One region of the Salipaludibacillus agaradhaerens genome, then DNA from elsewhere that is predicted to be linked to it. Evidence: a T-box and tRNA genes for the amino acid it is inferred to sense, from the RefSeq annotation. Region 1 holds a T-box; the other holds one or more tRNA genes.

Region 1 (4,108 bases):
CGTCCAAAGAGACAGGCCCTACGAACGACAGACGTAACGTGGTCAGTCTAAGTAGTATCCAAAGCCAAGCGAAAGTGCTGCTTCTGGAGCCACACAGTTACGAAGAGGCGCAAGAAATCGCTGATCATTTGAAGAATCGTAAAGCCGTTGTGATAAACTTACAACGCATATCAAGGGAGCAGGCGAAAAGAATTGTGGATTTTTTGAGTGGGACAGTATACGCTATTGGTGGAGATATTCAAAAATTAGGAGCTAACATTTTTCTTTGTACCCCGGATAATGTTGATGTATCTGGATCAATATCAGAGATGTTTGAAGAATGATAGATATTTTTGAGGTAGGTGAAAGTATATGGGATTAGTTGCAACGATCGTTTTAAATGCCATGCAGATATATTGGTTTATATGTATTATATATATTTTTATGTCATGGCTCCCAAACGCTCGCGAATCGGCTTTTGGACAAGGTGTTGGAAGACTCGTCGAACCTTTTTTTGAACCGTTCAGACGAATCATCCCTCCAATCGGAATGATTGATATATCTCCGATCGTGGCGTTGTTTGCTCTTAGGTTTGCGATGGATGGTGTCAGGTACTTATTTTCTTTTTTCATGTGATGTCATAAGGAGATTAAACAGGTCATGTCGTTATACGAACACTTTAGAAAAGATGAGCACCCTTTCGTTGATCAGGTTTTAGACTGGAAACGTATTGGTGAAGAGGAATATCGGCCGAAATTAACAGATTTTCTTGATCCACGTCAACAGAAGATTGTTAAGTTAATTATCGGTGATCAAGGAACGGTCCGACTTGGGTTTTGGGGAGGTCATGAAAACGCTGAAAGAAAGCGAGCGCTTCTTTACCCTGAATATATTATCCCCAATAAGGATGATTATAAGACGACTCTCTTTGAGCTAGATTATCCGAAAAAATTTAGTACACTAGAGCACAGGCAACTTTTAGGATCACTTATGAGTATTGGTATGAAACGCGAAAAATTTGGTGATATTATCTCCGATCAAGAACATTTTCAACTCATTTTGGCTAAAGAAGTGGCTGAGTATGTTCAAATGAATTTGCAAACGGTTGGAAAGACTAATGTCATGTTGCGTGAATTACCGGAAGAAAACGTGCTACCTTTTAAACAAGAGAGAGATGAGCGAGCTGTTACTGTCTCCTCTCTAAGACTAGATACTGTGCTTTCCGAGGCATTCCACATATCGAGAGCAAAAATTAAGCCGGCTGTGTCTGGTGAAAAGGTAAAGGTGAATTGGAAAGTAGTTGATGACCCATCTTATCAGCTCACAGAAGGTGACATGTTGTCGTTAAGAGGTAAAGGAAGGTGTGAAATCGTCCAGTTTGACGGAGAAACAAAAAAAGGGAAGTATCGCCTCATATTAGGTTTCCCAAAATAAGATTAACGTCATACAAAGGAATTATCCTAAATTGTGTCGAATATCAGGACATAATCAACAACTACTCGGAGGTGTTTTTCTGTGCCATTAACTCCCTTAGATATTCATAATAAGGAATTTGCAAGAGGTTTTAGAGGCTATGATGAAGATGAAGTAAATGAGTTTTTAGATCAAATGATTAAAGATTATGAAATGGTCATTAGAGAAAAGAAAGAACTTTATGACAGAGTTCAAGAGCTGGAAGAAAAGCTTGAGCACTTCTCAAATATTGAAATGACTTTGAATAAATCTATTCTCGTAGCTCAGGAAACAGCAGAAGATGTGAAACGCAATGCTGATAAGGAAGCCAAATTGATTATTAAAGAATCGGAGAAAAATGCTGATCGAATTATTAATGAAGCATTGACTAAATCTCGTAAGGTTGCCCTAGAAATAGAAGAATTAAAAAAGCAGGCGTCGGTGTATCGCATGCGCTTTAAAATGCTTCTAGAGGCGCAGCTTGAGATGTTAGGAAATGAAGATTGGGATGATTTATCTCATTCATTGAACGAGCGAGAAGAGGAAGAACATTACGAAAATATTTAATCGGTCTTGACGTACTAAAACACCTTCCCTTATACTTTAAGAAGATTTTTACACATAACCCCATGACCTACTTAGACTTTAAATCTTTTATCTTGCATTAAATAAATTGATTATTGTGGGTCATATGTGACAATGATAGTTATATAAGCGTTGAAAGGGCCAGTAAAAACATGTAGTATGGCAAAAGCGAGCCGGTGGTGGTGGAAGTCCGGTGCCAAGCATGTTTTGAATATCTCCCTGGAGCTGTGTTCTGAACGAAAAGAATTCTTTTCTAATAGGTAACACCGGATCATAACCGTTATCTGATGCTTGAGTGAGTAACTTGCTTTTGAATAAGTAAGGAGCTTATGAGGGTGGTACCGCGGGTTTACTTCTCGTCCCTTTCTGAGGGCGAGGAGTTTTTTGTTGTGAAAATACCGCGAGAACAATGATGACGACAGTAAGTTGTAAATGTGTAAAGAAAATGATTGGAGGCTATTAAATGGATTACAAAGATACGTTACTTATGCCCAAAACAGATTTCCCGATGAGAGGGAACCTTCCGAATCGGGAACCCGAGATGCAAACAGCATGGGATGAGGAAAAAATTTATGAACAAGTCCAAAAGCGAACGGAAGGACGTCCGTTATTTATTTTGCATGACGGTCCCCCTTACGCCAATGGGGATATTCATATGGGTCATGCATTAAACAAGATTTTAAAAGATTTCATCGTACGCTATAAATCGATGAGCGGTTACCATGCACCTTACGTGCCGGGCTGGGATACGCACGGGCTTCCTATTGAAACAGCACTAACGAAAAAAGGAAAAGTTGATAGAAAAAAATTAACGGTGGCGGAATTCCGCCAAAAATGCGAGGAATATGCACTTGAGCAAGTAGAGCGACAAAAAGAGCAGTTTAAACGGCTTGGTGTCCGTGGTGATTGGGATAATCCCTATGTAACCTTGACGCATGATTTTGAAGCACAACAAATTAAAGTCTTTGGTGACATGGCAAAGAAAGGTTATATTTACAAAGGTAAAAAACCTGTTTATTGGTCACCATCATCTGAATCAGCTTTGGCAGAAGCAGAGATCGAGTATCACGATAAACGTTCGCCATCAATTTATGTAGCTTTTGATGTTACTGAAGGAAACGGTGTTTTGGCAGGTGATGAGAAATTTGTCATTTGGACGACTACACCTTGGACGATTCCAGCTAACTTAGCTATTGCTCTTCATCCTGAGTTAACGTACGCTTCCGTCAAAGTAGGAGAAGCTACTTATATTGTAGCTAAAGAGCTAATTGAACAGCTTGCGAAAGAGTTTGAATGGGACCATTACGAGATCGCTCAAACATTCAGTGGTAGTGACTTGGAAAGAATAAAAGCTAAACACCCTCTTTACGATCGGGAAGCGCTTGTCATTCTTGGAGATCATGTGACCTTAGATGCTGGTACTGGTTGTGTACATACAGCTCCAGGACACGGGGAAGACGACTATCTCGTGGGGCAAACATACGGCCTTGATGTGTTATGTCCAGTAAACGACAAAGGTGTCTTTACGGATGAAGCACCAATGTTTGAAGGTTTATTCTATGATGAAGCGAATAAAGTGATCACTGAGAAGTTAGAAGAAGCAGGGGCCTTATTAAAGCTCTCGTTTATTACACACTCTTACCCCCACGATTGGCGCACGAAGAAGCCAGTGATTTTCCGAGCGACTGCTCAGTGGTTTGCATCAATTAAAGATTTTAGAGAAGATCTTCTCCGTGAAATAGAGGCGGTTCAATGGTTACCGAAATGGGGAGAAACCCGACTTTATAACATGGTTCGTGATAGAGGAGATTGGTGTATTTCTCGTCAGCGGGCTTGGGGTGTCCCTATTCCAATTTTTTATGGCGAAGATGGCGAACCAATTATTACAGATGAAACAATTGATCACGTCTCACAACTGTTTCGTGAGCATGGATCAAATATTTGGTTTGAGTGGGAAACGAAAGACTTGCTTCCAAAAGGCTTTACTTCTCCACATAGTCCGAATGGCAACTTTACTAAAGAAATGGACATTATGGATGTATGGTTTGATTCAGGGTCTTCCCATCAAGCGGTATTAGAAGAACGGGATGAT
Region 2 (4,108 bases), 3.6 Mb from region 1:
AAAGGTGCAACGATTTGGGCACTGTCTCAACGAGAGACCCGGTGAAATTATATTACCTGTGAAGATGCAGGTTACCCGCGACAGGACGGAAAGACCCCATGGAGCTTTACTGTAGCTTGATATTGGATTTTGGTACAGCTTGTACAGGATAGGTAGGAGCCTTGGAAGCCGGAGCGCCAGCTTCGGTGGAGGCATTGGTGGGATACTACCCTGGCTGTACTGGAATTCTAACCTCGAACCGTGATCCGGTTCAGGGACAGTGTCAGGTGGGCAGTTTGACTGGGGCGGTCGCCTCCTAAAAGGTAACGGAGGCGCCCAAAGGTTCCCTCAGAATGGTTGGAAATCATTCGTAGAGTGCAAAGGCATAAGGGAGCTTGACTGCGAGACCTACAAGTCGAGCAGGGACGAAAGTCGGGCTTAGTGATCCGGCGGCACCGTATGGAAGGGCCGTCGCTCAACGGATAAAAGCTACCCTGGGGATAACAGGCTAATCTCCCCCAAGAGTCCACATCGACGGGGAGGTTTGGCACCTCGATGTCGGCTCGTCGCATCCTGGGGCTGAAGTAGGTCCCAAGGGTTGGGCTGTTCGCCCATTAAAGCGGCACGCGAGCTGGGTTCAGAACGTCGTGAGACAGTTCGGTCCCTATCCGTCGCGGGCGCAGGAAATTTGAGAGGAGCTGTCCTTAGTACGAGAGGACCGGGATGGACACACCGCTGGTGTACCAGTTGTTCCGCCAGGAGCATGGCTGGGTAGCTACGTGTGGCAGGGATAAGTGCTGAAAGCATCTAAGCATGAAGCCCCCCTCAAGATGAGATTTCCCATCACTTTATGTGAGTAAGATCCCTCAGAGAAGATGAGGTTGATAGGTCTCGGGTGGACGCATGGCAACATGTGGAGCTGAGAGATACTAATCGATCGAGGGCTTAACCAAAAGCAAGTCGTCTTTTCTCTAAGACATGATGTCCTATCAGTCCCGTTATCCAGTTTTGAAAGGTCGATAAGACCTTGATATGTTCAGTGACAATCGCGGAGAGGTCACACCCGTTCCCATGCCGAACACGGTAGTTAAGCTCTCCAGCGCCGATGATAGTTGGGGGCTCTCCCCCTGTGAAAGTAGGACGTCGCTGAGCATATTATCTAAATATAAGCGTTTACATATTTGGAATGTTTATAAGAGGATGTTTATTTGGGGCCTTAGCTCAGCTGGGAGAGCGCCTGCTTTGCACGCAGGAGGTCAGCGGTTCGATCCCGCTAGGCTCCACCATTATTATTTAAATAATCTGTTAAATTGTGGCGGTGTAGCTCAGCTGGCTAGAGCGTACGGTTCATACCCGTGAGGTCGGGGGTTCGATCCCCTCCGCCGCTACCATGAAATTTCGGAGGAATACCCAAGTCTGGCTGAAGGGATCGGTCTTGAAAACCGACAGGGGCTTCACGGCCCGCGGGGGTTCGAATCCCTCTTCCTCCGCCATAAAAGGTCCCGTGGTGTAGCGGTTAACATGCCTGCCTGTCACGCAGGAGATCGCGGGTTCGATTCCCGTCGGGACCGCCATTTTTTAATGTTTTGTATTAGCTCATATTTTTTTGACGAGAAGCAAGAAGGTCAAGGAAGTGAGAGAAAGAATGACAGCGTATTTAGTATACGTGAAGGAATGAGAGAACGAAGCTGACGAAGAAATTCGTAGCTTATCACTATTTTCTTGGCGAGAAGCAAGAAGGTCAAGGAAGCGAGAGAAAGAGTGACAGAGCGTATTTAGTATACGTGAAGGAATGAGAGAACGAAGCTGACGAAGAAATTCGTAGCTTATCGACAAGAAAATTTGGAGGGGTAGCGAAGTGGCTAAACGCGGCGGACTGTAAATCCGCTCCCTACGGGTTCGGGAGTTCGAATCTCTCCCCCTCCACCATCACAGGGGTATAGTTTAATGGTAAAACGAAGGTCTCCAAAACCTTTGATGTGGGTTCGATTCCTACTACCCCTGCCATCATTTTTATGGCGGTTGTGGCGAAGTGGTTAACGCACCGGATTGTGGTTCCGGCATTCGTGGGTTCGATTCCCATCAGCCGCCCCATTAATTTAATCTTTATAGGCCCATAGCCAAGCGGTAAGGCATCGGATTTTGATTCCGTGACGCGCAGGTTCGAATCCTGCTGGGCCTGCCATTTTAATATGCGGGAATAGCTCAGTGGTAGAGCACCACCTTGCCAAGGTGGGGGTCGCGGGTTCGAATCCCGTTTCCCGCTCCATGCGCCCGTAGCTCAATTGGATAGAGTGTCTGACTACGGATCAGAAGGTTAGGGGTTCGACTCCTCTCGGGCGCGCCATTTTAAATTTTCTAATTTGCTAAGTACATAAGCAGTCATAACATTCTTCAAGGATATAATTCTAAAATCTAAATATAATCACATGCGGGTGTAGTTTAGTGGTAAAACCTCAGCCTTCCAAGCTGATGACGAGGGTTCGATTCCCTTCACCCGCTCCACTTTATTTTTCTTTGTGGGCCTATAGCTCAGCTGGTTAGAGCGCACGCCTGATAAGCGTGAGGTCGGTGGTTCGAGTCCACTTAGGCCCACCATATTCCACAGTAGCTCAGTGGTAGAGCAATCGGCTGTTAACCGATCGGTCGTAGGTTCGAATCCTACCTGTGGAGCCATTAAGGAGAAGTACCCAAGTGGCTGAAGGGGCGCCCCTGCTAAGGGTGTAGGTCGTGTAAACGGCGCGAGGGTTCAAATCCCTCCTTCTCCGCCACTTTTTTGTTTGGCCCGTTGGTCAAGTGGTTAAGACACCGCCCTTTCACGGCGGTAACACGGGTTCGAATCCCGTACGGGTCACCATTATTTATCTATTTCTAATACACAATACCTTTAGTTAAATAAACACTAAGTTATTAACTTAGTGTGAACCCTCGAAAAAGCTAATGAACTGACCTAGAAAAATGAGATTTAAAAAAACACCTAGGCTGCCATACTCCTGAATTCTACTGGGGTATGGCAGTTTAACTTTTTAAATGGTCGTATATAATTGTAATAATACATGTACGTTTCTACTTTTTCTAGTACAATAGAATTTGTAAGGTGCACTCGTTGCTGAGTGCTGAATTCTTCCGACTTTAGTGAGGAATGGAAGGATTCAATGACGGCATTATCAAAGCAGTTGCCTTTCCGAGACATGCTTGTGGTAATGCCTTTTTCTTTTGCTTTTTCTTGAAATTTATAGGATGTATACTGAGCTCCTTGGTCACTGTGTAATAGGACGCCATAAGTCTCCCTACCTCTACAAGCATCTTCTAAAGTGTTTATCACGAGCGAGAGATCTTGTTTATCACTGATTCGATAGGCAATAATTTCGTTGTTATACAAGTCCATTATGGTTGATAAATATAGCATCTTTTCACCATAAGGTAAGTATGTAATGTCAGTCACCCACTTTTGATTCGAACTCTCTGCGGAGAAATGTTGTTCTAACAGGTTCCCAACCACAAGTTTACTTTCCCCAGCTATATAGGATTGTCGCTTTGGCTTTACGCGACATTGGATATTAAACTTCTGCATGATCTTCTGAACGGTGTTTCGATTGACGTTAATATGATGTTCCTTTTTAAGAAGATCCCTCACCATTCGATGCCCGACTCTATATTTAAATTCTTTACAAATAGTTAATACCAATTGTTCTAAAGGTTTAGGTTTCCAAGATGTCTTTCTCCAACGATAATAAGTTGACTGGGAACATTCAAACAATCACAAATCGACGTAATCGTGTATTTAGACTTCAATATTTCAACCAATTCTACGAATGCTTCTGGCACCACTTCCTTTCGATTTCCTGGTACTTTCCCAACAGTTCTTCTCTCATTTCATAATAGGACAATTTTCTTTTTAACAGGTCAATTTCGCTCATATCCTCTGATCCTTTTCCATACTTATACTGCTTTCCAGCAGGTTGAGCTAATCGTTGTTCTTCTCCTTTTCTATACCATCTCATCCAAGTCTTAATCTGTGTTTTATTTTTAATGCCAAAGCGTGCCATCAATTCTTTATTCGTATACTCTCCTGTTAACTTTAATCGAATAACCTCTTTTTTTATTTCTTCTGGATAAACATTATTTT

Evidence for each region. The T-box of region 1 lies ahead of ileS (isoleucine--tRNA ligase). A T-box ahead of a tRNA ligase gene usually reads a tRNA of that ligase, here a tRNA-Ile.
Region 2: it encodes a tRNA-Ile, which carries the amino acid that the T-box ahead of ileS (isoleucine--tRNA ligase) is inferred to sense. The anticodon was not compared.

What each region holds. Positions count from the first base shown of each region.
Region 1 is NZ_KV917378.1:141,351-145,458, forward strand. It holds gene BK581_RS00700 (cell division protein SepF) at 1-323, shown strand, start outside; gene BK581_RS00705 (YggT family protein) at 352-615, shown strand; gene BK581_RS00710 (YlmH family RNA-binding protein) at 640-1,413, shown strand; gene BK581_RS00715 (DivIVA domain-containing protein) at 1,495-1,998, shown strand; T-box leader at 2,140-2,383, shown strand; gene ileS (isoleucine--tRNA ligase) at 2,480-4,108, shown strand, end outside.
Region 2 is NZ_KV917378.1:3,744,406-3,748,513, forward strand. It holds rRNA gene BK581_RS17155 (23S ribosomal RNA) at 1-932, shown strand, start outside; rRNA gene rrf (5S ribosomal RNA) at 1,015-1,131, shown strand; tRNA gene BK581_RS17165 (tRNA-Ala) at 1,190-1,265, shown strand; tRNA gene BK581_RS17170 (tRNA-Met) at 1,294-1,370, shown strand; tRNA gene BK581_RS17175 (tRNA-Ser) at 1,380-1,472, shown strand; tRNA gene BK581_RS17180 (tRNA-Asp) at 1,478-1,553, shown strand; tRNA gene BK581_RS17185 (tRNA-Tyr) at 1,824-1,908, shown strand; tRNA gene BK581_RS17190 (tRNA-Trp) at 1,913-1,986, shown strand; tRNA gene BK581_RS17195 (tRNA-His) at 1,998-2,073, shown strand; tRNA gene BK581_RS17200 (tRNA-Gln) at 2,090-2,164, shown strand; tRNA gene BK581_RS17205 (tRNA-Gly) at 2,174-2,248, shown strand; tRNA gene BK581_RS17210 (tRNA-Arg) at 2,250-2,326, shown strand; tRNA gene BK581_RS17215 (tRNA-Gly) at 2,411-2,484, shown strand; tRNA gene BK581_RS17220 (tRNA-Ile) at 2,501-2,577, shown strand; tRNA gene BK581_RS17225 (tRNA-Asn) at 2,581-2,655, shown strand; tRNA gene BK581_RS17230 (tRNA-Ser) at 2,660-2,750, shown strand; tRNA gene BK581_RS17235 (tRNA-Glu) at 2,762-2,836, shown strand; partial or broken gene BK581_RS17240 (IS3 family transposase) at 2,957-4,108, opposite strand, start outside.